DNA from 4 places in the Pseudomonas sp. O230 genome. Region 3 is predicted to be linked to each of the others. Evidence: predicted binding sites of a transcription regulator. Region 3 holds the regulator's gene; each other region holds the start of a gene.
The links. The regulator FliA, encoded in region 3, starts transcription of late flagellar genes. The targets are predictions, from matches to a motif close to CTAAAGTTTNNNNNNNNNNNGCCGNTAA.
Positions count from the first base shown of each region.

Region 1 (5,996 bases), on a different contig from region 3:
ATTACAAATGGGGAGGCGTGCGGGTGTTTTCGATTGCCGGGAACAAGATGTTCGCCCTGCAAAACCTGCGTGGCGACTCATTGGCGTTCAAGGTCGACAAGGATCTGTTTCTGGGGCATTGCGACCGCCCGGGGATTCATCCGGCGCCGTATCTGGCGCGGGCCCAGTGGATCATCATGCCAACGCCCTACCCGCTGGGTAGCGAAGAACTGCAAGGGCTGCTGCAACGTTCTCATCAACTGGTGGTGCGCAAACTGCCCAAACGCACGCAGGTCGGGCTGCTGCTTTAAAGCAGCGCCAGATTGGCGCCGAGGAACAGTTGATCGATCCAGAACACTTGATGCAGCAGCACGATCACCCAGAACAGCAACTGAAACGACACTTTGCGGGTCTTGTGTCGAAACACCTGCTGCGCGAGCAAGGCGCCCGGCCAGCCGCCAGCGAGTTCCACCGCATGCAACACATTCTCCGGTGTACGCCAGCGGTCGGTGCGGGCCTTGCGTTTGTCGCTCCAATAAAGGAAGAACGCCAGCACGCTGACGATGCCGTAGGCTGCCAGGGGCACCAGAGAAATCCCTCGCAACCAGAACGACATCGAGCCGAACAACGGCAGCGCACACACCATCGCGAACACCAGCAATTTCAGCCGTGGGTTCTGGATCCCGCCGCCGGACCGGCCTCCGGGATTGTTGCGTGCGCTGGCGTCATTCATGGCTTGGCGGCGGTCCAGTCAACCCAGCCAAACTGCCACGTGGCGAGAATGAGCAGGCCGAAAGCGATGCGATACCAGGCGAACGCCGCGTAGCTGTGGCTGGCGATGAACTTGAGCAAGCCCCTGACGGCAATCATTGCGAAAATGAACGCGGTGACGAAGCCGATGGCGAACACCGGGAAGTCCGCCGGGACGAACAGGTCGCGGTATTTGTAACCCGAGTACACCGCCGCGCCGACCATGGTCGGCATCGCCAGGAAAAACGAAAACTCGGTGGCCGTCTTGCGCGACAGCCCGAACAGCAAACCGCCAATAATTGTCGAGCCTGAACGCGAGGTGCCCGGAATCATGGCCAGGCACTGGGCGAAACCGACTTTCAAGGCATCTTTCCAGGTGATCTCGTCAACGGTTTCGGCATGCACTTCATGCTGACGCTGCTCTGCCCACAACATCACGATGCCGCCCACGACCAATGCGGTGGCGACGGTAATCGGGTTAAACAGGTAATGGTGGATCAGGTCGGCGAAAACCACCCCCAGGACCACAGCCGGCATAAAGGCAATCAGCAGGTTGGCGGTAAAGCGTCGGGCGCCGGGCTGCGTCGGCAAACCGATGACGACATCGAAAATCTTGCGGCGAAATTCCCACACCACCGCGAGGATCGCCCCAAGCTGAATAATGATGTTGAATGCCATGGCCCGCTCGCCGCCGAAATTGAGCAGGTCGGCCACGATGATCTGGTGTCCGGTACTGGAAATGGGCAAAAACTCCGTCAGCCCTTCTACAACGCCAAGTATCAATGCCTGGAAGGCAGTCCAAAGATCCATCAATCCCCCAAAAAGCGATGCGCTACCGCATGCCCCGTTAATATTTTTCAAAACATTGACTGCGATCAGCGTAGCTGCAGCCCGACGCGCACAGAATCCAGACGGAACCGTAAAAATCCCGTGAAAAATCGACGTGGATTCAGGTTTTTCCGTGCGGGGCCGAAATCCTATCAGACAAGGCTGAATAACGCTGCCACGTTATTGGACTTGGGTCGGATATGCCCGATTGGCAAAGTGTGGTTGGATGCTGGCCGTCGTTTATTACAAGAAAAAGAAACAGGAGTGACCGCGTTATGAACAGCTTGCGCAATATGTCGATCAGCCGACGTCTGTGGCTGATTTTGATCGTGGCCGTCATGATGCTTTTGACGTTGGGCGTGTTGATGCTCAAACAGATTCACGAGGACCTCTATCACGCCAAGGCGCAGAAAACCCAGCACGTCGTGCAGACGGCCAGCGGCATTCTGACCTACTACCACGGGCTCGAAACCGCCGGCACGCTGACGCGCGAGGCCGCGCAAAAACAAGCGCTGACTGCCGTTCGCGGCCTGCGCTATGACCAGAACGATTACTTCTGGATCAACGACCTGACGCCAGTGATGATCATGCACCCGGCCAACCTGAAACTCGATGGCCAGAACCTCTCGGCGATCCGCGACCCGGACGGGTTTGCGCTGTTCAATGAAATGGTCGCCCTCGCCAAGGCCAAGGGCGCCGGTGCGATCGACTATCGTTGGCCGAAACCGGGCGCCAGCGAGCCGGTCGCCAAAACCTCCTACGTCAAACTCTTCGAACCGTGGGGCTGGGTGATCGGCTCGGGCGTGTACATCGATGACATGCAAGCCGAGTTTATGGGCCAGGTCTGGAAGGCGTCCGTTGTAGGGCTGGTGATCGCCGCCATCATGGCGTTGCTGGTGATCCTGATTGCCCGCAGCATCGTCCGCCCGCTGCAGGACACCGTGAACGCCATGGCCAACATCGCCAGCGGCGAGAGCGATCTGACGCGTAGCCTCGACACCCATGGCCAGGACGAAGTCACGCAGCTGGCACACCATTTCAACGCGTTCACCGCCAAGCTGCGGCGGGTGATTGGTGAATTGCAGGTGTCCGCCAGTGCCCTGGGCCAGTCGTCCAGCGAACTGGGCAACGACGCCGTCGAGGCTCAGCAACGCAGCCAGCAGCAATCGCAACAGATGGAACTGGTGGCCACGGCCATCAATGAAGTGACCTATGGCGTGCAGGACGTGGCGAAGAACGCCGAACATGCCGCCAGTGAAATGCGCGATGCCGAGTCTCAGGCGCAGCAGGGCCAGGTCAACATCGACAGCAGCCTGCAACAAATCGACAAACTGTCTTCGACGATTGATCAGGCCGTGGAGGTCATCCGCACCCTCGCCGCCGAAAGCACTCAGATCGGCAGCGTACTGGAAGTGATCCGTTCCATCGCCGAGCAAACCAACCTGCTGGCCCTCAACGCGGCCATCGAAGCCGCCCGTGCCGGTGAGCAAGGTCGCGGGTTTGCCGTCGTCGCCGATGAAGTGCGCCTGCTGGCTCAGCGCACGCAGAAGTCCACTGCCGAGATCCAGGCGATGATCGAACGCCTGCAAAGCCACTCCGAAGCGGCGGTCAAGGTGATCGGCGACAGCAGCCGCGCCTCGCAAGTGACCATCGAACAGGCCGGCCTCGCCGGTGCAAGCCTGAATGCCATTGGCCAGGCACTGCGCAATCTCAACGGGTTGAACGCGTCCATTGCCAGCGCCACTCTGCAACAGGCCCATGTGGTCGAAGACATCAACCAGAATGTGACCCAGGCGGCCGGTTTGTCCCACAGCACGGCGCTGGCGGCGGAACAGTCGAGCGTGGCCAGCGCCCACCTCAAGGATTTGAGTGAACAGTTGAACGGGTTGCTCAAGCAATTTCGCGTGTAGGCGCCAGGCCTGTCGGATCACCGCACCGCAGCGATGGCGACCATGAAATCACCATCGCCGGCAAGCCGGGCTCCTACAAGTCAGCGGGAGCATTCTCCACTGCCAGCGCAGCCTCATCGCCACAATCCGGGTACAATCCGCCCCCCTCTTTTTCTCCTCCAAGGAACCTCCATGTCCGGGCTTGAACTGTTTGCCGCCGCCCTCGGTGTCATTGCCGTCTGGTTGACGGTCAAACAGAACCCCTGGTGCTGGCCGATCGGCCTGGTCATGGTGTCGCTTTACAGCTGGGTCTTTTTTGAAGTGAAGCTGTATTCGGACATGCTCTTGCAGGTGATCTACGCAGCGTTGCAGCTCTATGGATGGTGGCAGTGGACGCGCGCGGGGGATGCGCGGCAAGGGCGACAAGTCAGCCAACTCGGGGGCAAATCGATTGCGACAAGTCTGGTCATCGGAGCCCTCGGCAGTCTGTTGCTCGGCGCGGCCATGGCGCACTGGACCGATGCCGCCCAACCCTGGCTCGATGCGGCGTTGACTGGCTTCAGCCTGGTGGCGCAGGTCTGGATGGCGCAAAAGCGCGTTCAATGTTGGCCGTTATGGATCACCCTGGACGTGATTTTCGTTGGGCTCTTCATTTATAAGGGCATGTACCTGACTGCCGGGCTCTATGCGTTGTTTACCCTGATCGCCGTGCAAGGCTGGCGGGAATGGCGTGCCGATCCGGCCTTGCGCCGATGAAAGTCCTGGTCCTCACCGGTCCCGAATCCAGCGGCAAGAGCTGGCTCGCAGCCGAGTTGCAAGCGCGTTTCGGCGGGGTTCTGGTCGACGAATATGTCCGCCGGTTCATCGAGCAGAACCCGCGAGATACCTGCCTGGCCGATGTTCCCGTCATTGCCCGTGGGCAGTTGCAGTGGGAGGACGAGGCCCGCGCCCGGCAGCCACGGCTGCTGATACTCGACACTCACTTGCTGAGCAATATTCTCTGGAGCCAGACGCTGTTTGGCGATTGCCCGCCATGGATTGAGCAAGCGCTGTTGGCTCGGCATTACGATTTGCACCTGTTGCTGTCGCCTGAACAGGTCGAGTGGACGGATGATGGCCAGCGATGCCAACCCGAATTGAGCGAGCGCCAGGCTTTTTTCGAGACCACCCTGACATGGCTGGAGACCCATCAACAGCCTCTTCAGGTGTTACAGGGAAAATGGGCGGAACGGCGCCTGCAAGCACTTCAAGCCGTCGCACTGTTGCTGCAAGCCTGACCTTTTTTAGGGCGGTTCACCCAGTAAATCCCCAGTTTTGCGGGAAAAGCGTCCAAATCTGTTACACCTGCCCCGCCCAAAACAGGCCGTTTGAACGGCCTGCACCAACTTCGCCCGCCCCCTGTTAAGCACGTAATACACCTCGGCTAAAACACTTGATCTAGAGCATTGCAACCGCTTTTGTTGGTCAAAAGCGCTGGCGCCTGTCTCAGACGTGAAACAGCCCCGACATTGGCCTCCCGGACAAATTTTTTAACCCTTTGAATTAAAACAAAATTCAAAAAACGGCACAGCATTCGCTCTCTCCTTCATATCGCTGACTAGGGCCAGCCCATAAAAAGAAGGAATTGCCGCTGTGGGGACTTTCAATAACGGCTTTACCTGCCTCCTCCTGATCGGATGTGCATTGGGCTCAAGTGTCCAGGCTGACAACGGCATCATCATTATCAAACGTGATGTCCAGACGCGAAACGCAGTACAAGCCCCGGTGATTCCCGACCCTAACCCCACGACCGTCAATGCCAACCCCTCCAAGCTAATCCTCAGTCAGACGAACGAACTGAACGACGGCGATTTTGCCAACGTCGCCAGTGGTGCAGGCATCACACGCCTGGTCAATTTAGGCAACACCAATCTGGGCGGCAATATCACCACTCAAAACCAGCTTTCCAACCTCCCCGCCGGACGGGGAAGTTCGGGCAACGGCATTTCCAACCTGGTCAATTCAAGCGTCCAACAAGGCCTGAGCGGTCTGAGCGTCATTACGGGAGGCCGTTGAGATGAATCGCAAGCTGCTGATTGTCGCCATGCTTTGCAGTGGGTCGAGCTTTGCTCAACCTCCCGTCATCAATAACGCCGACATCAACGGGTCCGGTAGTCAGTACCAAGGCAATTTCGCGGTCAACCAGGCCGCGGGCGATCAGCAGCAACAGGCCAACGCCCGGGCCATCGCCATGGGCGACGCAGCCAGCGCGACCACACAGATTCGCCAACGGCTGAATACGCAGGTCGACCCCAGGATGGATGCTCGAGCCAGCATTCAGGGCGACTCCTTCAGCCGCGGTAACGGCGTACTGGGTGTCAACCAGAGCGCGGGTGCCAGCAACCAGCAAGCCAATGCCCTGCGGATAAGCATCAGTAAACAACCGCAAAGTATCGACGACAGCGTCCTCATGCAACAGAACGTGGCGCTGCTCAACAACTCCGATCCAACTGCCTCTGCACCAGGCCTCCGCCAGGTCACTACCAGTGACCAGGCTTTCACCGGTAGCCG
Region 1 covers NZ_JBJGXN010000010.1:211,942-217,937, forward strand. Annotated here, with positions in the region: gene ACI77H_RS22355 (MmcQ/YjbR family DNA-binding protein) at 1-290, shown strand, start outside; gene ACI77H_RS22360 (DUF1294 domain-containing protein) at 287-712, opposite strand; gene ACI77H_RS22365 (undecaprenyl-diphosphate phosphatase) at 709-1,539, opposite strand; gene ACI77H_RS22370 (methyl-accepting chemotaxis protein) at 1,833-3,467, shown strand; gene pnuC (nicotinamide riboside transporter PnuC) at 3,639-4,202, shown strand; gene ACI77H_RS22380 (AAA family ATPase) at 4,199-4,723, shown strand; gene ACI77H_RS22385 (hypothetical protein) at 5,079-5,501, shown strand; gene ACI77H_RS22390 (adhesin) at 5,503-5,996, shown strand, end outside.
Region 1: a site for FliA is predicted at 1,678-1,705, ahead of ACI77H_RS22370 (methyl-accepting chemotaxis protein). Genes of this name have one in related genera too.

Region 2 (5,996 bases), on a different contig from region 3:
CGGTTGCGCGACGAAACCCGGCGAATGCGACGCGACCAATCGCGACAGCAGCATGCTGACCAAGATGAACTGCGACTACTCTGGTGGTTACAGCGATCAGGTCAAACAGAAGGAACTGGCCCTGGCCGAGTCCCGCCAGCAAAACGCGATGTTCCGTCAGGTGTACGAGAACATTCAGGCTCAGCAGCTGAGCAGCAAAACCGATTTGGCCAGCCAGCAGAAATCCCAGGCTGAACTGAACCAGTCGCTGGGCAAGTTGCTGACCTCGCTGAAAGCGCGTCGTGGCAATGAAGGCCAGGTGCAGAAGCAGATCGCCGGGCTCGAACAGCAGCTCAAGGACTCGCAGGCTGCGCCCGTGACCAAGCCTTCACCGGCGGCACTGGCCGCCAAGCAGGAACAGCTGAAGACGTTGCAGAAGAAGGTCAATCAACTGCAATTCAGCCTCGGTTACGAAGAGTAACTTTTCACCCCGCAGGCCTCCCGCCGGAGGCCTGCAGCCTTTTCAGGAATCGACGTCATGCAGCGGGTCATCAGGGATGCGCAAGCCACACCGGAGGGGATGAGTGCGCTGCAAGCCAAAGTCGCCCTCATCCAGAAACACTTTCCGCCGACCGTCGCCAGTCTCTTCGCCATCCCGCGAATGGGCAGCGGCGAGGTGCTGGAATGGTGGACCGAACTGGGTGGCCAACCCACGCCCTATGCCGACCTCAACGAAGACGCTCAACGGCGATTGCTGGAAACCTATGAAGTGCGTCAGACGTCCCTCGGACAGTTGGCGGACGAACTGCAAAAACGCGGTCAGCCCACGGTAGCGGATGACTTGCGCAGCCTGCTCGGTACACCCGAGCTGGACAAACTGTACAGCCTCAACGGTGAACCGTTGGTGGTGCGCTGGAACCAGCGACCGCCAAAACCGATTGTGCCCCCGGTCGTCCCGCTTGCTCCGCTGGCTGCGGCCGTGCCGCCGTCGCGCCGGGGATGGTGGATCGCGGCGGCATTGCTGGCGCTGCTGTTGTTGCTCCTGGCGCTCTGGGCTTACTGGTGGTTCCTGCACCGGGAAAAAGTTGTACCGGTCGAACCGATCGCCCCTGTGGTGACGCCGATTGAGAAACCGGTTGCACCTGTTCCCGAGCCGGTGGTGGAACCGGAGCCTGTCGTGGAACCGGAACCGGAACCGGAACCCGTACCGGTTCCAGAACCAGCACCGGTGCCCGCCCCCAAACCGGTCCCGCCGCCCAAACCGGTGGTGGCTGCCCCGCCACCGGCACCGACGCTGGACAACTTCGCGTGCCGCAAAAAGGCGCCAAACGCAGAGATCCCGCAATTCGTGGTGGTGCTCGACACCTCGGGCTCGATGGATTTGAACATCAAGTCAGTGAAAGCCGATGAGGACTGGTTCTTCGGCAATGAGATGAACAAGTACCTGGATGCGAACCGCACCATGCAGATCTTCGCCAAACCCAGCCGCATGGACGTCGCCAAGGACTCGCTGGCCGGCATGATCAACGGGCTGGACCCGAAGATCGACACGCGCCTCATCACCTTCGCCGGCTGCAACAGCACACCGGACCAAGGCGTGTTCAAGTTCGGCGACCGCCAGCGGCTGATCAACGGGATTCGAGGCCTGGTTCCCAACGACGGCACACCGCTGGCCGACAGCCTGGCCCACGCAGCAAGCACCGTCGATGGGCGCAATAACGATGCGGTGATCGTGATGTTCGTCGACGGTGAGGACGGTTGCCAGAAAGACGCTTGCGCGGTATCGCGCCAAATCGCCAGGGAACAACCACGGCTGCGGGTCAACGTGGTGAAAATCGGTGCCGGTGGCCCGTCCCGCTGCATCGCTGAAAACACCGGTGGCCGGGTTTACAGCAGCACTAACGCGGCAGAATTGGGCAACCAGCTGAAAATGGCGACCAAGGAAGTGTCGAGCAACGCCAAGTGTGATTGATCGGCAGGACTGCAGATCGAGGTGAGACCATCGCGAGCAAGCTTGCTCCTACAGGATGTGTGGCGTTCTACGCTTTTGTGAACGACATCAAAACTGTAGGAGCAAGCTTGCTCGCGATGGCGATTTCAGGGGCGACTCAACGAAACCGGTCAACCTCTTGGCGCAATTCGGCCGCCAGACTCTCCAGCTCCTTGGCCGTAATCGCCAGGTTCGACACCACTTCCCGCTGCTCACTGTTCGCCAGCGCAATGCTTTGCAGGTTGCTGCTGAGCAGGGTCGCGGTGCTGCTCTGCTCCTGGGTCGCCGTGGTGATCGCGGCGAATTGCTCACCGGCGGAACGGCTTTGCTCATCGATCCGCGCCAGCGCCGAGGCGACGTTGGCGTTGCGCGACAAGCCTTCCTGCATCAAGACGTTGCCCTGCTCCATGGTGCTGATGGCGTTGCCGGTTTCCTGCTGAATGCTCTGGATCATCCCGGAAATCTCATCCGTGGCCTGACGGGTACGCGAAGCCAGGTTGCGCACTTCATCGGCCACCACCGCGAAACCACGGCCCTGCTCCCCGGCACGCGCCGCTTCGATGGCGGCGTTGAGCGCCAGCAAGTTGGTTTGTTCGGCAATCGAGGTGATCACGCCGACAATGCCGCCAATCTCCTGCGAACGCTGACCCAAGGTGTTGATCACCGTGGCGGTGCTGTTCAACGCGCCAGCGATTTGCTCCAGGGACGAGGACGCTTCATCCATCGATGTACGACCGATCTGGGTTTGCTGTGCGTTTTCCTGCGCCAGACGCTGAGTGCTGCCCATGTTGTCGGCAATGTTCAACGAGGTGGCGCTGAATTCTTCCACGGCCCCGGCCATGCTGGTGATCTCGCCGGACTGCTGCTCCATGCCTTCATAGGCACCGCCAGACAAACCGGACAACGCCTGGGCACGGCTGTTGACCTCTTGCGAGGCCCTGCGGATGTGCTCGACCATCGTCGACAGCGCCTGGCTCATCTGGTTGAAGGCGCGGGCCAACTGACCGATTTCGTCGTTGCTCGACACACTCAGACGCACGCTCAGATCACCCGCACCCAATGCTTCGGCCTGACGCACCAGATCGCCCAGCGGTGCGAGTTTGCTGCGCAGCAGCCAGACAGCCGAGCCCACGGCGATCAACATCGCCAGCAGACTGCCAATTGCCAATTGAATGCCAACGCTCCAGGTCACCTCGCGGATTTCGGCTTTCGGCATGCTTGCCACCACCGACCACGGCCCGCCTTCGAATGGCACGGCAATGCTGTAGAAATCTTCCGCCGTGTCGCTCCAGAAATTGCCCTTGCCCGGGGTTTTCGCCAGAACGGCGATGGCCGGGACGGCTTGATCCAGTGCTTGCACGCCGGCAATCGGCACCAGCCATTTGTTCTGTTCGTCCAGCAGCGCCAACGAACCGGTCTGGCCGATGCGGAAGCGCTTGAGGTTGGCGAACTGCGCGTTCTGCGCGTCGGTGTAATCGAATCCTACGAACAGTACGGCAATCACCTTACCGCTGCTGTCGCGTACGGGGGTGTACTGCGTCATGTAGGAACGTTCGAAGAGCAACGCGCGACCCACATAGCTCTGCCCCGCCATCAAGCGTGCATAGGCCGGATTGGCATGATCCAGCAGCGTACCGATGGCGCGGCTGCCGTCCTGTTTGCTCAGGGAGGTGCTGACCCGAATGAGCTCATCGCCGCTGCGCACGAACACCGTCGCCACGCCCGCGGTCATTTGCTTGAACTCGTCCACTTCCTTGAAATTGTTGTTCAACACTTCGCTGCCCAGGTGCAGGCCCGGGGTCTGCGTGCCCGCCACGGCCACCGGCTCGTCCGGATGTACGCTCAGCCCTGCGCTGAAGCGCTTCTCGAACAGCCCGGCCAGACGCTGGGTACTTTCACGCAGCGTGCCGTGAAACGTACTCAACTGGTCGGCCAGCAACCGCGCCTCGCTCGCCAGGTGCTCTTCGCGGGTGGCGAGGTTGGCCGTGTCCAGCGAACGCAGCGCAAACAGGGTACTACCGCTGATGACGATCGCCAGGATAACGGCGAGCGCAAGGCCAAGCTGTGAGGCGATGCGGGCACGAGGTTGAGACATGACAGCTCCTGGCCAAGTGGCCGGATCTTCATTGATCGGCTCTCAGCAACTTTTTTAATAATGGGAATTGCGTCGAACCTGCACGAAGGTTCCATCTGCAGATTTTCGGCGGCAAATCTGAATACTTGAGTAAAAAGCCCGGATATGGCTCAAGGCCGCTATTTCGAGGGCTCTATCGATTCAGCTCAAGTGTTCGACGTCCGGCAATTTCATCGCCTGCGCTTCGCTTTGCAGGAAATCGCTGAGGCGGCGCAAACGTTCACCTCCGGGGCGTGTTTTCGGCCAGACGAGGTAATAATGCTCACCGCTGGCGACGGCGGTCGGCCACGGTAAACTCAGACGGCCCTGCGCCACATCCTCGGCCACCATCAAAAGATCGCCCATCGACACGCCATAACCCCGGGCGGCGGCAATCATCCCCAGCTCCAGCGTATCGAACACTTGCCCGCCCTTGAGCGACACTTGATCCGTCAGCCCCATACGCTCCAGCCAGTTGCGCCAGTCACGTCGGTCCGGCGTCGGGTGCAGCAATTCGGCCTGGGCCAGGCGCGCGACGTCCCACGGTTGATCCTTCAAAAGATTCGGTGCGCCGACCGGAATCAGTTCCTCCGGGAACAGCAGACTCGCTTCCCAGTCCGGCGGAAAATGCCCGTTGCTGAGGATCACGGCGCAGTCGAACGGCTCATGATTGAAGTCCACCGAGTCGACGTCCATCCAGGCGCTGGTCAGTTGCACCTCGTTACCCGGTTGCAGGTGGCGGAAGCGGCTGAGCCGCGCCAGCAGCCAGCGCATGGTCAGGGTCGACGGCGCCTTCATGCGCAGGATGTCATCTTCGGCGCGCAAGGTATTGCAGGCGCGCTCAAGGGCGGTGAAGCCTTCGCGAATGCCCGGCAGGATCAGCCGCGCCGACTCGGTCAGTTGCAAGTTGCGCCCGCTGCGGTGAAACAGCCGACAGGCAAAGTGCTCTTCGAGCGTACGAATGTGCCGACTGACCGCACTCTGGGTAATCGACAACTCTTCAGCGGCACGGGTAAACGAGCTATGCCGCGCCGCCGCTTCAAATGCGCGAAGGGCATATAAGGGAGGAAGACGACGAGACATTCGGAAAGCTCCCATAGCGCAATGGCGTCAACTTATCAGAATCTCCTCAGGATGAGTTTTAATCATGCCACCCATCCTTTTTATCCCTTTGTGCAAACCCTGCAGAGCGCCGAGAATCGACGCTTTCCTGTTCTCTTTGACCCTAGAGCGTGATGACCATGCAGCATCCAGCGCGTATTGAACTCTGGGCCATCCTGCGGCTGGCGGGGCCGTTGATTGCCTCGCAGTTGGCGCACATGCTGATGGTCCTAACCGACACCTTGATGATGGCGCGCCTGAGCCCCGAGGCGTTGGCCGGGGGTGGACTCGGCGCGGCGACCTATTCGTTTGTGTCGATCTTTTGCATCGGCGTGATTGCGGCGGTCGGCACCCTGGTGGCGATCCGTCAGGGCGCGGGCGATATCGTCGGTGCGGCGCGGCTGACCCAGGCCGGGTTGTGGCTGGCGTGGTTGATGGCATTGGTGGCCGGGTTGCTGCTGTGGAACCTCAAACCGGTGCTGCTGCTGTTCGGCCAAACCGAAACCAATGTGCACTCGGCCGGGCTGTTCCTGACATTCCTGCCGTTCGCCCTGCCCGGCTACCTGAGCTTCATGGCCCTGCGCGGCTTCACCAGCGCGATTGGCCGGGCGACGCCGGTGATGGTCATCAGCCTCGGCGGCACGGTAGCCAACTTCGTGCTCAATTATGCGTTGATCACCGGGATGTTCGGCCTGCCGAAAATGGGCCTGGTGGGCATCGGTCTGGTCACGGCGATTGTCGCCAACCTGATGGCCGTGGCGTTGGCGATGCACATTCGACGGCACCCGGCGTACGACGCGTATCCATTGCGCC
Region 2 covers NZ_JBJGXN010000001.1:283,712-289,707, reverse strand. Annotated here, with positions in the region: gene ACI77H_RS01395 (hypothetical protein) at 1-460, shown strand, start outside; gene ACI77H_RS01390 (vWA domain-containing protein) at 518-1,951, shown strand; gene ACI77H_RS01385 (methyl-accepting chemotaxis protein) at 2,088-4,064, opposite strand; gene ACI77H_RS01380 (LysR substrate-binding domain-containing protein) at 4,245-5,165, opposite strand; gene ACI77H_RS01375 (NorM family multidrug efflux MATE transporter) at 5,324-5,996, shown strand, end outside.
Region 2: a site for FliA is predicted at 4,167-4,194, ahead of ACI77H_RS01385 (methyl-accepting chemotaxis protein). Genes of this name have one in related genera too.

Region 3 (5,996 bases):
TTACAAGCTGTCGGCGTTGGCCCCGCGTGTTCCGAACATGGAACTCGAGGACGAGCTGCGCAAGACTCAGTCGCGGATCGTCACCGCCCAGGCCGAACTGAGCCTGCGCAGCGAGGGCGAGAGCGACAAGTCGACCAATCGCCAGTTGTTCGCCGGCCTGCCGCTGACTGCCGCTGAACCGTTGATCGAGCCTACGTACACTGAACCTCGTCGCCCGGCACCGGCTCCTGCGCCTGCTTCGACCGGCGTTGATCCGCGTGCTTTCGACTCGATGCGTTTCGAACTCAACAGCCTGCGCGAACTGATGGAAGTACAACTCGGCTCCCTGGCCTGGAACCAACTGCAAGGCAGTCGTCCGGCCCAGGCCAACCTTTGGCGTCGCCTGCAACGCATCGGTTTGTCCGGTCCGTTGTCCCGCGACCTGCTGGAGCTGATTACCGACATTGAAGAGCCTCGTCAGGCCTGGCGCATGTTGCTGGCGCACCTGGCGCGGATGATCGCCACACCGGAAGTCGAGCCACTGGAAGAGGGCGGCGTGATTGCCATGGTCGGCCCGGCCGGCATGGGCAAGACCACCACTCTGGCCAAGCTCGCGGCCCGTTACGTGCTCAAGTACGGCGCGCAGAATATCGCGCTGGTGAGCATGGACAGCTACCGTATCGGTGCTCAGGAACAACTCAAGACCCTCGGCCGGATCCTCAATGTGTCGGTGACGCACGTCGATCCGGGTCAGTCGCTGGTGCAGGCGCTGGATCCGTTGCTGCGCAAGCGCGTGGTGCTGATCGATACCGCGGGCCTCCAGGCCAGTGACCCGGCATTGCGCATGCAACTCGAAAGCCTGGCTGGCCGTGGCATCAAATCAAAAAATTATCTGGTTCTGGCAACCACCAGCCAGGAACAGGTTCTAACCGCCGCTTATCACAGTTACAAGCGCTGCGGGCTCGCTGGCTGCATCCTGACTAAACTGGATGAAACGGCAAGCCTGGGTGAGGTGTTGAGCCTGGCAATCAGTCATGAATTGCCGGTGGCTTACCTGACCGATGGACCGCGTATTCCGGATGATTTGCATCTGCCGCGTCGTCATCAGTTGGTCAGTCGCGCCGTCAGCGTGCAAATGCAGGAAGAACCCAGCGAAGAAGCCATGGCTGACATGTTCGCTGATATTTATCACAGCCCGACCAAGCAGGTTGGCTGAGGTATTAATGAACAGTTTTTGTACCTACATCGATGGTCTGCCATGCATTGTTCAGATGATGAACGCGCAGCCAGTAATGTGGCCTCCGTCTATGCAAGACAAGGTAAAGAAATAACATGGGCAGCATGCATCCCGTACAGGTGATCGCGGTGACCGGCGGCAAAGGTGGCGTCGGGAAGACTAACGTGTCAGTGAACTTGTCCCTGGCTCTAGCTGAGCTCGGCCGGCGCGTCATGCTGTTGGACGCCGATCTGGGGCTGGCGAACGTCGACGTCCTGCTGGGACTGACACCCAAACGTACCCTGGCTGACGTCATCGAAGGCCGCTGTGAACTGCGCGACGTGCTGTTGCAGGGGCCCGGCGGCATTCGCATCGTCCCTGCGGCGTCCGGCACTCAGAGCATGGTGCACCTGAGCCCGGCTCAGCACGCCGGCCTGATCCAGGCTTTCAGTGATATCGGCGACAACCTCGACGTGCTGGTGATCGACACCGCTGCGGGTATTGGTGACTCGGTAGTCAGTTTTGTTCGCGCCGCGCAAGAAGTCTTGCTGGTGGTGTGCGACGAGCCGACCTCGATCACCGACGCCTACGCCCTGATCAAACTGCTCAACCGCGACTACGGCATGAATCGCTTCCGCGTCCTGGCCAACATGGCGCAGAGCCCGCAGGAAGGGCGCAACCTGTTCGCCAAGTTGACCAAGGTCACGGACCGCTTCCTTGACGTCGCCTTACAATACGTCGGTGCGGTGCCGTACGACGAAAGCGTGCGCAAGGCTGTGCAGAAGCAGCGCGCGGTCTATGAAGCCTTCCCGCGATCCAAGTGCTCCCTGGCGTTCAAGGCCATCGCACAAAAGGTCGATACCTGGCCGCTGCCCGCCAACCCGCGTGGGCACCTGGAGTTTTTCGTCGAGCGCCTCGTGCAACAAACGGCAGGACCCGTGCTATGACAGCCAGCGGTTACAACCTCTACAAGAAGTCGGCACGTGACGCGCAGTACGAGCTGATCGAGCGTTACGCGCCACTGGTCAAACGCATTGCCTACCACTTGCTGGCACGACTGCCGGCCAGTGTCCAGGTCGAAGACCTGATTCAGGCCGGGATGATCGGCCTGCTAGAAGTATCGACCAAATATGACGCCAGCAAAGGCGCGAGTTTCGAGACGTACGCGGGCATTCGAATCCGCGGCGCCATGCTTGATGAAGTGCGCAAAGGGGACTGGGCGCCACGTTCGGTCCACCGCAATACCCGCATGGTCAGCGACGCAATTCGCTCGATTGAAGCTAAAACCGGCCGTGACGCTAAAGATCACGAAGTTGCGGCCGAACTCCAATTGAGTCTCGACGATTACTACGGGATTTTGAACGACACCCTGGGCAGTCGCTTGTTCAGTTTCGACGATCTGTTGCAGGACGGCGAACATGAAGGGCTGCATGAGGATGGCGCGAGTGCTCATCTCGAGCCGTCACGCGATCTGGAAGATGAACGCTTCCAGGCAGCGCTGGCGGACGCGATTGCCAATTTGCCGGAGCGTGAGCGACTGGTGTTGGCGCTGTACTACGACGAAGAGTTGAATCTCAAGGAAATCGGTGAGGTCCTGGGGGTCAGCGAATCTCGGGTCAGCCAGTTACACAGCCAGTGCGCGGCCCGTTTGCGGGGGCGTTTGGGGGAGTGGCGAGCGCGCTGAAGGCAGTGTGGGGACACTGCGAACGTGGCTGGTGTGGTGTTGAACTGCGCCGGTCGCGATCTGTTGTGCTCCAGACAGTCATTGAGTGCTTTGCCGGATTGATTGAAATGGCGCGTCCAGGTGCTGGGTGCGTTTAAGACTGCTTGGAGGTCGAATTGGACAAGAACATGAAAATCCTCATCGTTGATGACTTCTCAACGATGCGGCGGATCATAAAAAACCTGTTGCGTGACCTTGGGTTCACCAACACGGTCGAGGCCGACGATGGCGTTACTGCCATTCCGGTTCTCAACAGCGGAAGCATCGACTTTCTGGTAACGGACTGGAACATGCCGGGCATGACCGGTATCGATCTGCTGCGCCATGTGCGCGCCGATGAAAAGCTCAAGCACCTGCCGGTGCTGATGGTGACCGCTGAAGCCAAGCGCGAGCAGATCATCGAAGCGGCCCAGGCCGGCGTAAACGGCTATGTGGTCAAACCCTTCACGGCCCAGGCGTTGAAAGACAAAATCGAGAAGATTTTCGAACGCATCGGTTGAGAAACTGCGCCACGGGGGAGCTATGGACCACAAAGAATCTTCACAGGGCGATTTTGAATCGACCCTGAAAAAACACGCGGTCGAACTGGTCGAAAGCCTTGAAAAAGGCAGGTTCGGCGACGCTGTGCAACTGATCCATGAGCTCAACCAGACCCGTGACCGCGGCCTGTATCAGGAAGTGGGCAAGCTCACCCGCGAGCTGCACAGCGCGATCGTCAATTTCCAGATTGACCCGCACATGCCGCAAGCCGAGGAAGTGTCCCAGATCACAGATGCCACCGAGCGTCTGGGTTACGTTGTCAAGCTGACAGAGGCCGCAGCCAACCGCACCATGGATCTGGTCGAAAACTCCACGCCGCTGGTCAACAGCCTGAGCGATGAAGCCCAGGCGCTGAGCACGGACTGGGGGCGGTTCATGCGTCGCGAAGTCGGGGCTGAGGAGTTTCGTGAACTGGCACGGCGTGTCGACGGTTTCCTGACACGCAGCAGCGCGGACAACCGCGCGGTGTCGAGCAACCTCAACGACATTCTGCTCGCTCAGGATTACCAGGACCTCACCGGTCAAGTGATCAAGCGTGTGACCCAGTTGGTCACCGAAGTTGAAAGCAACCTGCTCAAGCTCGTGCTTATGGCCAGTCAGGTGGACCGCTTTGCGGGCATCGAACATGACCGTGAAGCGATGCTTGCAGAAAAAGATCCGCAAAAACATCTCTCTCAGGGTGAAGGTCCGCAGATTCATGCCGATAAAAGAGAAGACGTTGTGTCCGGTCAGGACGATGTGGACGACTTGCTATCCAGCCTAGGGTTTTAGAATTTTAGGCATTTTAGGTTTTTAGACCTGTAGGAGCACACCCTTAATGAGCTTCGGCGCCGATGAAGAGATCCTTCAGGATTTCCTGGTTGAGGCCGGCGAGATTCTAGAGCAACTGTCCGAACAGCTGGTCGAGCTTGAAAGCCGACCGGATGATGCGGATTTGCTCAATGCAATTTTTCGCGGTTTTCACACTGTAAAAGGGGGCGCCGGCTTCCTCCAGCTCAACGAGCTGGTGGAGTGCTGTCACATCGCCGAGAACGTGTTCGACATCCTGCGCAAGGGTGAACGTCGCGTCGACTCGGAATTGATGGACGTGGTTCTCGAAGCGCTGGACGCGGTGAACAGCATGTTTACCGAAGTCCGCGAGCGCAGCCCGATAACGGCTGCCACGCCTGAATTGCTGGCGGCCCTGGCCCGTCTGGCCGAGCCGCAAACCGCCGATCAAGCCGCACCTGTAGCTGAAGTGGTGGAAGAACCGGCTGCCGAAGCCGAATCAGGCGACATCACCGATAACGAATTCGAACAACTGCTGGACTCGCTGAACGCCGTCAAGGCTCAGGCTGAGGCCCCGGCGGCTGTTTCACTGCCGGCCGGCGATGCCGCGACCAGCGACGAAATCACCGATGCCGAGTTCGAGTCGTTGCTCGATCAGTTGCACGGCAAAGGCCAGTTTGCTGTCGACGCGGTGGCTGCACCCGCAGCGCCAGCCGCACCGGCAGCGCCGAAAGCGCCAGGCGACAGCTCCAACATTACCGACGACGAGTTCGAAGCACTGCTCGATCAGCTGCACGGCAAGGGCAACTTTGCAGTCGACGCACTGGAATCGGCCATTGCCTCGGTACCGGTCCCGGCTGCGCCAACCGCAGCAGCGGCCGGCGGCGATCTGATCTCGGATCACGAGTTCGAATCGCTGCTCGACGAATTGCATGGCAAAGGCAAGTTCACTGAAGTCGGCACAGGTTCTGCCGCTTCTTCGGTAGCGGCGCCCGTCGCCAAAACCCCGGCACCTGTTGCCAAGGCGCCCGCGCCAAAAGCCGAAGCACCGAAACCCGTCGCCGCCGCTGCTGCACCGGCGCCTGCCCGTGCACCGGCCGCGCCACCGGCGGAAAAACCGGCTAGCGAAGCCGAGACCACCGTGCGGGTCGACACCGCGCGCCTCGACGAAATCATGAACATGGTCGGCGAGTTGGTGCTGGTGCGTAACCGCCTGGTTCGCCTGGGTGCCAACAGCGCCGATGAAGCCATGTCCAAGGCCGTGTCGAACCTCGATGTGGTCACGGCCGACCTGCAAACCGCGGTCATGAAGACCCGGATGCAACCGATCAAGAAAGTCTTCGGGCGCTTCCCGCGTCTGGTTCGCGATCTGGCTCGCCAGCTCAAGAAAGAGATCAACCTGGAACTGGTCGGCGAAGAAACCGACCTCGACAAAAACCTTGTCGAGGCCCTGGCCGACCCGCTGGTCCACTTGGTGCGCAACTCGGTCGACCACGGTATCGAAGAGCCGGCCGAACGCGAAGCGATGGGCAAACCGCGCAGCGGCAAGGTGATTCTGTCTGCCGAACAGGAAGGCGACCACATCCTGCTGTCCATCTCCGATGACGGCAAGGGCATGGACGCCGACGTTCTGCGCGGTATCGCGGTCAAGAAAGGCTTGATGGACAAGGATGCGGCAGACCGCCTCAGCGAGTCCGACTGCTTCAACCTGATCTTCGCCCCGGGGTTCTCGACCAAAACCGAGATCTCCGACGTGTCGGGTCGTGGCGT
Region 3 covers NZ_JBJGXN010000002.1:569,028-575,023, reverse strand. Annotated here, with positions in the region: gene flhF (flagellar biosynthesis protein FlhF) at 1-1,195, shown strand, start outside; gene fleN (flagellar synthesis regulator FleN) at 1,312-2,142, shown strand; gene fliA (RNA polymerase sigma factor FliA) at 2,139-2,879, shown strand; gene ACI77H_RS05965 (chemotaxis response regulator CheY) at 3,047-3,418, shown strand; gene ACI77H_RS05960 (protein phosphatase CheZ) at 3,441-4,229, shown strand; gene ACI77H_RS05955 (chemotaxis protein CheA) at 4,276-5,996, shown strand, end outside.

Region 4 (5,996 bases), on a different contig from region 3:
TGTGACTGCGCACAATCCGCTGGGCCCGGCGATGCTCTGTGAGTATTTCATGCAGGCTGGCCGCAACCTGGGGGTCGAGATCAAGGTCAAGCTGATCATCCTGAAGCTTTTCGAACGCTATGTGCTCAGTGATGCCGACCAGCTCTACACCGAAGCCAACCAGATATTGATCGCCACCGGGATATTGCCCGACCTGAAGCCTGCCCCGAATCGGCGTGCCATTGATCGTGCGCAGGCCAGTGCCCGTGCCGAACCCGTCGAGGCTGGCGATCGTTCCGACAGCACGCCAATCGACGACAGCGTGCTGGAAGTGTTCGCGGCGTTGCAGGGGTTGCTGTTCCACGTGCGTGGCAGTGTCGCGCCAACGCTGGAGACCAGTGCTCAGGCACAACCGATATCCACCCGCGACCTGCTGCGGCTGCTCTCGCACTTGCAGCAGTACGTGCCGGCGCCTGCGCTCCAGGACGACTTCGACCTGCGAAACCAGCTTGAGCAACTGCTGACCCGAGTCAGCGTCAAAAGCGGCAAGTCGCGCGTGGTCGGTGTCGCTGACGAAGATGTGATCAACCTGATCGCCATGCTCTTCGAATGCATCCTTGATGATCGCAATCTGCCGGACTCGCTCAAGGCGCTGATCGGACGCTTACAGATCCCGATGCTGAAAGTGGCCGTGCTCGACAAGAGTTTCTTCAGTCGCAGCAGTCACCCGGCCCGCCGTCTGCTCAACGAAATTGCCGCCGCGGCCCTGGGCTGGGGCGAGTGCGATGACCATGAGCGCGACAGTTTGTACCTGCGCATCGAGCAAGTGGTGCAGCGTTTGTTGAACGACTTTGTCGATGATCCGGCGATTTTCTCCGAATTACTGGCGGATTTTCTCGCGTTCACCAACGACGAACGCCGGCGCAGCGAGTTGTTGGAGCAGCGTACCCGCGACGCCGAAGAAGGCCGCGCCAAAACCGAACTGGCCCGGCAACGCGTCGAGCTGGCGTTGAATCAGGCGCTGTTGGGCAAAGTGCTGCCGCAACGGGTGGTGGCGTTTGTTCAGGACGCCTGGAGCCAGGTGCTGCTGCTGACCTGCCTCAAGCACGGCGATCAGTCCGCCGAGTGGCATGCCGATGTGCAAACCATGGCGCAATTGATCTGGAGCGTGCAGCGCCATGACGAAACTGACGCAAGCCTGCGCCTGTTGGCGTTGGTGCCAGGGTTGCTCAAGGCCTTGCGCGACGGGTTGAGCCGTTCGGCGTTCGATCCGTTCGCCACCGGAGAGTTTTTCAGCGATCTGGAAGGCTTGCACGTTCAACTGTTCGAGCGTGCGGACCAGGCACCGGCCGCCACCAATACTGGCGATGCGCCGCTGATGGTTGAAGTGCTCGAAGAAATCGATCTGCTCACCGCCGACGAAGGGCCGCTCGAAACGGTCTCGGTGCGCTTGCCGGCGGATGATCCGGGCCTGCTTCAGGTCGATCAGTTGCACGCGGGTTGCTGGGTCGAATTTCAGGAAGACGAGGAAAACACCTTGCGCTGCAAGCTCGCCGCGATCATCGAAGCCACGGGCAAGTATATTTTCGTCAACCGCACCGGGATGAAAGTGCTGGAGCGCAGCCGTACCGGGTTGGCGCTGGATTTTCGTCGTGGCGCGGTGCGCATCCTCGATGACACCTTGCTGTTCGATCGGGCCCTGGAGTCGGTGGTCGGCAACCTGCGGCGACTCAATCGCGGCAAGTGATCGCGCGCCGAGGGTCTATCGCGGCATACTGGGCACCAACACAGTCGTCGTTGAAGGAACCTGTATGCAGTTGGACCCCGCGAGCGGTTGGTGTCAGGGAGTGCGTTTATGCCCCTCACCCAACTTCAATGCGCGCCCCACGGGCGAAATTTCCCTGCTGGTGATCCACAACATCAGTCTGCCGCCGGCGCAGTTTGCCACCGGCAAGGTGCAGGAATTTTTCCAGAACCGGCTGGATGTCACAGAGCATCCCTACTTTGAAGGGATCGCTGACCTACGGGTGTCTGCGCATTTTCTGATTGAGCGTGACGGCACCGTCACTCAGTTTGTCTCTTGTCTTGAGCGTGCCTGGCATGCCGGTGTGTCGTGTTTCGACGGCCGGGAAACCTGTAACGATTTTTCCGTGGGTATTGAGCTTGAAGGCACGGATGATCTGCCGTTCACCGATGCTCAATATGACGCGTTGACGGCCCTGACCTTGCAGCTGCAAAGCGCTTTTACGGGTATTACCGCGCAGCGCATCTGCGGGCATAGCGACATCGCACCAGGGCGCAAGACTGATCCGGGACCGGCGTTCGACTGGGCGCGTTATCGCGCGGCCCTGGCTAAAGAGGAAGCACAATGAGTTTTCTGGTGTTGCTGTTGGCGGTCTGGATCGAGAAGTTCTCGGCCCTGCGCCATCGGGTTCAGCGTGATGGCGGTTGGGTGCGCGAGTTGCACAAGCTTGAAGCCAGCCCGCGTCTGGTCAATCGTCCGTGGTTGATTCTGCTGATTCTGGTGCTGCTGCCGGTGGCGCTGCTGGGGTTGCTGCTGGTGGTGCTGGAGCCGGTTGCTTACGGTCTGTTGGCGTTGCCGGTGCATTTGCTGGTGGTGATTTATAGCCTGGGGCGTGGTGATTTGCTGGCCGGTCTGGGGCCGTTTCGCGATGCTTGGCGCCGGGAAGACCTGCAAGCTGCCGCGCATGTGGCGAAACGTGACCTGGATATTTGTGCCGACAACGGCGAGCAGTTGCTGGAGCGGGTTCAGGCTCAACTGTTGTGGGAGGCTTACCAAAGCTTCTTTGCAGTGATTTTCTGGTACTTCCTGTTGGGGCCGGTGGCGGCGTTGAGCTATCGACTACTGGCACTCGCTGAAGAACACGGCCAGAACCCGGCCGTCGTCGAGCGCGCCGCTCAACTGCGTCACGCGTTCGATTGGATGCCGGTGCGTCTGCTGGCGGCGAGTTTTGCGCTGGTCGGCAACTTTGTCGCCGTCAGTCGGGTGATGCTGCACGAATTGCTGAACTGGAACATCAGCGCCGCGCAATTGATCGAGAAGGTCGGGCTGGTGGCCGGTGAAATTCCTGCGCCGGTGGTCGGGCCCGATGGCATCAACAGCCTCGACCGGATCTGGGAGCTGCTGCTGCGTGCCGCGGTGCTCTGGTACGCCGGTTTTGCGCTGTGGACAGTCCTTGCCTAAACACCACCTTCTGTAGGAGTCAGCTTGCTGGCGATGCCTGCGCCTCGGTGTTTCAGGAACACCGCATTGAGGCCATCGCCGGCAAGCCGGCTCCTACAGGGACAGGGTTGGCATGGCGCCTTTTGAACGGCAGGACCCTCTCGTTCGATAAGCTGGCGTTAACCTTAAGTTACAAAACCCCCCGCCGATTTGAGCTATACAGAGACAGCACTCAATAGTGGCTATCTGCTGCTTGTCTGTGCCTGCCAATAAAAATAAGAAATCCAAGGGAGACTTCCAGTGAAGAGCTTGCTCTATCCCGCCGTCGCACTAATGAATCGCCTGAGCTTCGGCATGAAGTTCAGCCTGATCAGCGTTCTGTTCCTGGTGCCCATGCTGGTGACCAACTTTTATCTGGTGCGTGATTCCTATCGCGAATTCCAGGGCACCCGAGTGGAACTGCAGAGCCTCGACCTGCTGGGCAGCAGCCTGACGCTTCGACGCGATCTGGAAACTCTGAACAACCTGGTACAGATCAACGTCTACCTGGGCCAGGCCGGCAAGGCCGGCAATCTCGAATCCCAGATCACCGACCTGGAACACAGTGTTCTGGCTCGCCTGCAAGGGCTGACGGCGATGACCACCGATGCGGAACAGATTACGGTTTTCGATGGCAAGCGCGACGAGATGATCACCGCGTTCAAGGCCCAGCAAACGGAAAACTCGTTGCAAAGCAAAAGTGCGCTGATCGGCAAGTTGCTCGGCAACGCGCAAATTTTCAGCCAGATCATCGCCAGTCAGGCCGGTTTGAGCCGTGACAATCAGAGCGACATGCGTCAGCTCACCGAACTCATCACCAACGTCACGCCGCCCGTCACCCAGACCTTGGGCGATGGCCGCGCCATGGGCTCTTACTCGCTGGGGCAAGGGTTTCTCAATTCGTCGTCGAGCACCCGTTTCGATGAGTTGCTGGCGCAGATCGAAAAGCTGCAGGCCGAGTACGGTCTGAAGTTGCAGGATGCGCTGGGCTCAAGCAAGGCGGCACGTGAAACCCTGGCGGCGCAGGCCGAGAGCAGCAAGGCGTCGCTGAAAAAGGCCAGTGAACTGTTCGAAGAACAGGTGGTGATGGCAGACACCCTCGATGCGCCGTGGCAGGCTTTTTACGATCAGGTCACCGGCCTGATGGACCAGACTTACCAACTCAACGAAGCCACCCTGAAATTCCTCGATACCCAGTTGCAACAACGGCTGACCCAGAACCGCACGCACATGGTCTTGCAGGCCGTGGCGCTGACGGTGGTGTTTGTGCTGATTTTTTACCTCTACGGCGGCTTCTACGCCTCGACCCGCACCACCCTCAAACGCCTTGGCGCGATGATGGACAAGGTCGCGGCCGGCGACATGACCGTGACCTTCAACGCCAACAGCCGTGACGAGCTGGGCGAATTGGGCGAGGTGTTCAACGGCACGGTGAAGAAAATCCATGACTTGATCGAGCGTGTCGGCCATACCGTCGGGGAAGTCGAGCGTCAGGCCTGTCAGGTCGAGAACGTATCCGCCCAGAGCAACCAGGCTGTCGCGGGGCAACGCTCGCAAATCGAACAGGTCGCCACGGCGATGAACCAAATGTCGGCCACCTCACTGGAGGTGGCCCGCAGCGCAGCCGCGGCGGTCAGCAGCGCCCACAGCGTCAATGACGAAACCATCAGCGGTCGCGGGTTGGTGGAGTCTCAGCAGGGCAGCATTGCTGCGCTGGCGAGCGAAATCGATCAGTCGGTGCTGGTGATCAATCAACTGGCCAGTGACAGCCAGTCCATCAGTCGCGTGCTGGAAGTGATCAAAAGCATCGCCGAACAGACCAACCTGCTGGCGCTCAACGCAGCCATCGAGGCGGCCAGGGCCGGCGAGCAAGGCCGAGGTTTCGCGGTGGTGGCGGACGAGGTCCGGACCCTGGCCAAACGCACCCAGCAATCGACCGAAGAAATCGAACAGATGATCGCCAAACTGCACAGCGGTGTCGGCGCCGCAGTGAAGGCCATGGGCACCAGCCATCAAATGGCCAATGGCACGGTGGGGCAGTCGGAAAAGGTCCAGCAGGCGCTGGAAAATATTCTTGGGGCGGTAGGCATGATCGTCGATCAGAACCAGCAGATCGCCGCCGCCGTGGAACAACAGACTGCCGTCGCCCACGACATCGACCAGAACATCGTCGAGATCAACCGGGCTGGCGAACGCACCGCCGAAGGGGCACACAAGACCGAAGATGCCAGCCGGGCGCTGTCGGCTCAGGTGGTTGAGCTCAAACAGCTGATCAGCGCCTTCCGGGTCTGAAGAACCGCGTAACCCCTGTAGGAGCAAGCTTGCTCCTACAGATTTGTGCATCGTCTGTAGTACTTGTTCCCGTTACGTGTAGGCAGTATCCGATTTCCCTGCAGGCTCTGGCATTTGGTCTTCAATGAAGGATTATCCACAACCCTGACCTACCTTGAGGAGGCTCGGTTATGTCCTTCGCTACAACTGGAATCCAAGGGCACTGTGCTCATTGCGGAAACACTCGGCGACTCGAACCCTGGCAACTCAACGCCATCGCAATCAACGAAGCATTCTCTTGTTCCCACTGCCACAAAGCCTTGCAACTGAGCGATCCGAAGCAGATCAGGCGCATCAAGTCCCTCGACTCACTCGCGATGCTGCGGGCAAGCACGATGGTGATGGTATGCACCGCGTTGCTGGTGTTATTGGTGATGGAGTGGGTCGGGCTACTCAACGTGGTCGAGCAGCTGAATTTTTCGCTGATCGCGATTCTGGTCTACTTCGTGGTCATCCGGTTCGC
Region 4 covers NZ_JBJGXN010000015.1:87,603-93,598, forward strand. Annotated here, with positions in the region: gene ACI77H_RS28340 (DUF1631 domain-containing protein) at 1-1,726, shown strand, start outside; gene ampD (1,6-anhydro-N-acetylmuramyl-L-alanine amidase AmpD) at 1,791-2,351, shown strand; gene ampE (regulatory signaling modulator protein AmpE) at 2,348-3,184, shown strand; gene ACI77H_RS28355 (methyl-accepting chemotaxis protein) at 3,464-5,494, shown strand; gene ACI77H_RS28360 (hypothetical protein) at 5,665-5,996, shown strand, end outside.
Region 4: a site for FliA is predicted at 3,348-3,375, ahead of ACI77H_RS28355 (methyl-accepting chemotaxis protein). Genes of this name have one in related genera too.